DNA from 2 places in the Paenibacillus sp. Marseille-Q9583 genome. Region 2 is predicted to be linked to the other one. Evidence: a T-box and tRNA genes for the amino acid it is inferred to sense, from the RefSeq annotation. Region 2 holds a T-box; the other holds one or more tRNA genes.
The links. The T-box of region 2 lies ahead of metG (methionine--tRNA ligase). A T-box ahead of a tRNA ligase gene usually reads a tRNA of that ligase, here a tRNA-Met.
Positions count from the first base shown of each region.

Region 1: it has a tRNA-Met gene. The T-box ahead of metG (methionine--tRNA ligase) is inferred to sense a tRNA for this amino acid. The anticodon was not compared.

Region 1 covers NZ_CDRJTB010000053.1:346-2,590, forward strand. The annotation lists rRNA gene rrf (5S ribosomal RNA) at 1-7, shown strand, start outside; gene ACWNM1_RS21330 (AAA family ATPase) at 141-680, shown strand; tRNA gene ACWNM1_RS21335 (tRNA-Glu) at 763-837, shown strand; tRNA gene ACWNM1_RS21340 (tRNA-Val) at 926-1,001, shown strand; tRNA gene ACWNM1_RS21345 (tRNA-Met) at 1,046-1,122, shown strand; tRNA gene ACWNM1_RS21350 (tRNA-Asp) at 1,149-1,226, shown strand; tRNA gene ACWNM1_RS21355 (tRNA-Lys) at 1,242-1,314, shown strand; tRNA gene ACWNM1_RS21360 (tRNA-Gly) at 1,351-1,425, shown strand; tRNA gene ACWNM1_RS21365 (tRNA-Arg) at 1,436-1,512, shown strand; tRNA gene ACWNM1_RS21370 (tRNA-Leu) at 1,532-1,610, shown strand; tRNA gene ACWNM1_RS21375 (tRNA-Lys) at 1,691-1,763, shown strand; gene ACWNM1_RS21380 (aldo/keto reductase) at 1,882-2,245, opposite strand, start outside.
Region 2 covers NZ_CDRJTB010000092.1:8,557-10,801, reverse strand. The annotation lists gene metG (methionine--tRNA ligase) at 1-818, opposite strand, end outside; T-box leader at 863-1,124, opposite strand; gene htpG (molecular chaperone HtpG) at 1,259-2,245, opposite strand, start outside.

The DNA.
Region 1 (2,245 bases), on a different contig from region 2:
GCCAAGCACACAAGACCACTGTTGAGTAATCGACAGTGGTCTTTTTGTTGTACCTTGTAGAGTGAATTTGCTTGTAAGGGTTTTTATGATAAAGTGGTTTAATAGAGTCACTAATAGATTATTCATGGGGGATAAAGATCTTGATTATATGGATCAATGGAGCTTTTGGTGCGGGGAAGACAGAAACTGCATATGAATTACATCGCAGACTTCCTGATTCTTTTGTATACGATCCAGAGAATGTAGGGTATTACATAAGGGGAAACATTCCTGATGTGATGACAAAAAGTGACTTTCAGGACTATGATCTTTGGCGTGAAATTAACCATTCCATGCTAAAATACATAGCTAGCGAATATAGGGGGATGATTATCGTACCTATGACCATAGTTAATCCAGAATATTGGATGGACATTGCTGGTAATCTAATAAATGAGGGATTAGAGGTTCATCATTTTACTTTGTGTGCCTCACGAGAGACGCTGCTCAAGAGATTGAGTGGTAGAGGTGAAGGGAATGACTCGTGGGCCGTTCAACAGATCGACAGATGCCTCACAGGGCTTAATAAGGACGTATTCAAAGACCATTTAGACACAAATAACCTGACTACTCTAGGAGTCGTAAAGATGATAGCTAGTAAGCTTGATATCACTTTAACGCCTATTATAGGAGAAAAGTGAAAATATATTAATTTAGGTATTGCTATACTTCGATATACATGATATAATATTTTTTGTTGTCAAAACATTTTATTTTCAATACGGCCCGTTGGTCAAGGGGTTAAGACACCTCCCTTTCACGGAGGTAACATGGGTTCGAATCCCATACGGGTCACCATTTTTTTTAAAACGTAATTGTTCTTCTGAAATAAAATGTTGCATTACAGGTTGGAATGTGTTATGATAATTGAGTTGCTTCTTTACATGGAGGCTTAGCTCAGCTGGGAGAGCATCTGCCTTACAAGCAGAGGGTCGGGGGTTCGATCCCCTCAGCCTCCACCATGAAGATTTCTTATTGTAATGGATAGCTAAATATTTTTTAATGACGCGGGGTGGAGCAGCCCGGTAGCTCGTCGGGCTCATAACCCGAAGGCCGCAGGTTCAAATCCTGCCCCCGCAACCAATTTTCATCAAGCAATTATATCTTTTGGAACCGTGGTGTAGTTGGCCTAACATGCCTGCCTGTCACGCAGGAGATCGCGAGTTCGAATCTCGTCGGTTCCGCCATTTTTCTTGCTTCATGAGCCATTAGCTCAGTTGGTAGAGCACCTGACTTTTAATCAGGGTGTCGAAGGTTCGAGTCCTTCATGGCTCACTTCTTAAGTGAGTCGGACACTAATACATACTGTGTGCGGACGTGGCTCAGCGGTAGAGCATCGCCTTGCCAAGGCGAGGGTCGCGGGTTCGATTCCCGTCGTCCGCTCCATATAAATTTTGCGCCCTTAGCTCAGCTGGATAGAGCGTTTGACTACGAATCAAAAGGCCGGGAGTTCGAATCTCTCAGGGCGCGCCATATTTTAACTTCATACTTTGCCGGCGTGGCGGAATGGCAGACGCGCTCGACTCAAAATCGAGAGGGAAACCGTGGAGGTTCGAGTCCTCTCGCCGGTATCAATTAGCAAGCGAAGCTCTTATGCGTTAAGCTAAGGGCTTTTTCTTTTCAAGTATAGTAAGGTGAATCATTATATTGTGGACTCTTAGCTCAGTTGGTAGAGCAGTAGACTCTTAATCTATTTGTCCAGGGTTCGAGCCCCTGAGAGTCCATCCTTAAAAGAAACGGCAGAGATGCCGTTTCTTTTTTTATAAGACTTATACGGTTTCAATTATAGTCACAAAAAAAGCCATGAAGTACGATATTAGCGTACTTCGTGGCTTTTGATATTTATGGAAGGATATTACCCGCAGCGCGGTAAATTTCATACCATTCTGGTCTGGTGAGTGTAATATCGGATGCTTTGGCAATATCCCGCAATCGCTGCGTATTGGTTGTACCTACAACAGGCTGCATATTTGCCGGATGTCTGAGAATCCAGGCAATGGCAATAGCGGTATTGGTAACCTCTTTTTCAGTTGCCAAACGGTTAATGACCTCGTTCAATTCAGGGAACTTGTCGTTGTCCAAGAATACACCTTCAAAAAAGCCATATTGGAAAGGCGACCATGGCTGAATGGTCATGTCGTGTAGACGGCTGTACTCCAAAATCCCGCCATCATGAACAACAGAACCGGAGTTGGTCATATTCACA
Region 2 (2,245 bases):
CAGCTTCCTCCGGACTGTGCAGCCCACTGCTTACTGGCTGATAAATAACCACTTACCGCCTCAATCCAAACATAAATCTTTTTATCTTCAAATCCAGCCACAGGAACATCTACACCCCAAGACAAGTCTCTTGTTACCGCGCGGTCCTGCAGCTCTTCTTGTAAATAACGTTTGGTCAGTTTTATAGCGTTTTCTCTCCAGTGTACTGCTTCTTCTACATAATCCGTTAATTCAGATTGAAATTTAGATAAGCTAAGATAAAAATGTTCTGTCGGTCGTTCTGTCGGTGTATTCCCACATAATTTACAAATTCTGTCCAATAAATCGGCAGGGTCTAGAATCGTAGAACAATAATCGCATTGATCTCCACGCGCCTGCTGTCCACATACTGGACAAGTCCCTTCCACATATCTGTCTGGCAAAAATCGCTGATCCACCTCACAGTAACATTGCGCAATGGTTTTTTTGTATAAATGACCATTCTCTAGCAGCTTCGCAAACAACTCTTGCACGACCTTATGATGCTGCTGTTGATCCGTTCGAGTATATAGATCATAACTAAATCCCAACTGTTCAAAACACTTCAGAAACTCTTCGTGGTACCGACTTGCAAAAGCTTCAGGTGTGATCCCTTCATTAGTGGCCTGAACCGCTACAGGTGTGCCATGACAATCGCTGCCTGACACATATAAAACGTTATCCCCCTTGCTGCGAAAATAGCGTGCCAGCACATCCCCAGGCAACACACTTGATAATCTTCCAAGATGTAAAGATCCATTCGCATACGGCCAAGCTCCACCTATAAACACATTACTCATTAACCTTCTCCTCCTTTTTTTAGACAACAAAAAAACTCCCATCCACAAAGGACGAGAGTTCTACTCACGTGTTACCACCTAATTTTATAAATGCCTCATGACATTTACCTCTTCAGGTACGACGTTAATAAACGTTTATACCCTAGCACTGTAACGGATGCAGGTTCCGGCGCAGCCTACAACCCAAAAGGTTTCGATGCGCAGCTCTGAGACCATATTCCCAAGGTTTTTCTTTACTCCTTTTCAGCGACCGGAGCTCTCTGTAGAAAGAATTGCCGTGGTACTCTTTCTCTTCTTTGCCTTTGAATATTCAAGTTACTGGAAATAATACTTAATTTATCGAATAAAGTCAATACATAAGCTCAAGAACAATAAATTCGCCATAGTTTATATAAAAAAGACCACCCAATCGTACAATTGGATGGTCCCCATACTTTAAATTATTTCATGATTTTGCAAATATCATTGGTGAATTGAACAGGATCACTAACTTGCAAACCTTCGATCAGCAGAGCTTGGTTGTATAGCAGGTTCGTGTATAAACCGAGCTTCTCTTTATCGTTCTCAGCTGCCGCTTTCAAAGACTGGAAGACTTCGTGATGGATGTTGATTTCGAGTACCTTATCCGCTTGAACCTCTTGCCCATTCGGCATCGATTTCAGGATTTTTTCCATCTCGATTGTCAGTTCACCTTCAGCAGAGAGGCATACCGGATGAGTCTTCAAACGTTTGGAAGCTTTAACATTCTTCACTTTGCCGGACAAGATGTCCTTCATCGCTTCAAAAAGCTCCTTGTTTTCGTTCTCTTCCGCTTCCGTTGGCTTGTCCGCTTCGTCTGCTTCGATACCCAGATCACCACTGGATACGGATTTAAATTCTTTTTCTTTATAAGACATGATCATCTTGATCGCAAATTCATCAATATCATCAGTGAAGTAGAGAATTTCATACCCTTTATCCGATACGAGCTCGGTTTGTGGGAGCTTTTCGATTCTGTCGATCGACTCTCCGGATGCATAGTAGATGTACTTCTGATCTTCTGGCATTCTTGACACATATTCGTCCAGTGTTACCAGCTTCTTCTCCTTGGAGGAGTAGAACATCAGCAAATCTTGAAGTGTATCTTTGTGCATTCCATAATCGTTATACACACCAAACTTAAGCTGTCTGCCAAAAGCGTTATAGAACTGCTCGTATTTCTCTCTTTCATCCTTCAGCAAGCTTTGCAGTTGACTCTTCACTTTATTCTTAATGTTCTTAGCGATCAGAGTCAGCTGACGGTCATGCTGGAGCATTTCTCTGGAGATGTTTAGCGAAAGATCCTCTGAATCTACCATACCTTTTACAAAGCTAAAATAGTCAGGCAGCAGATCCGCACATTTGTTCATGATCAATACACCATTGGAATAGAGCTCAAGACCTTTTTC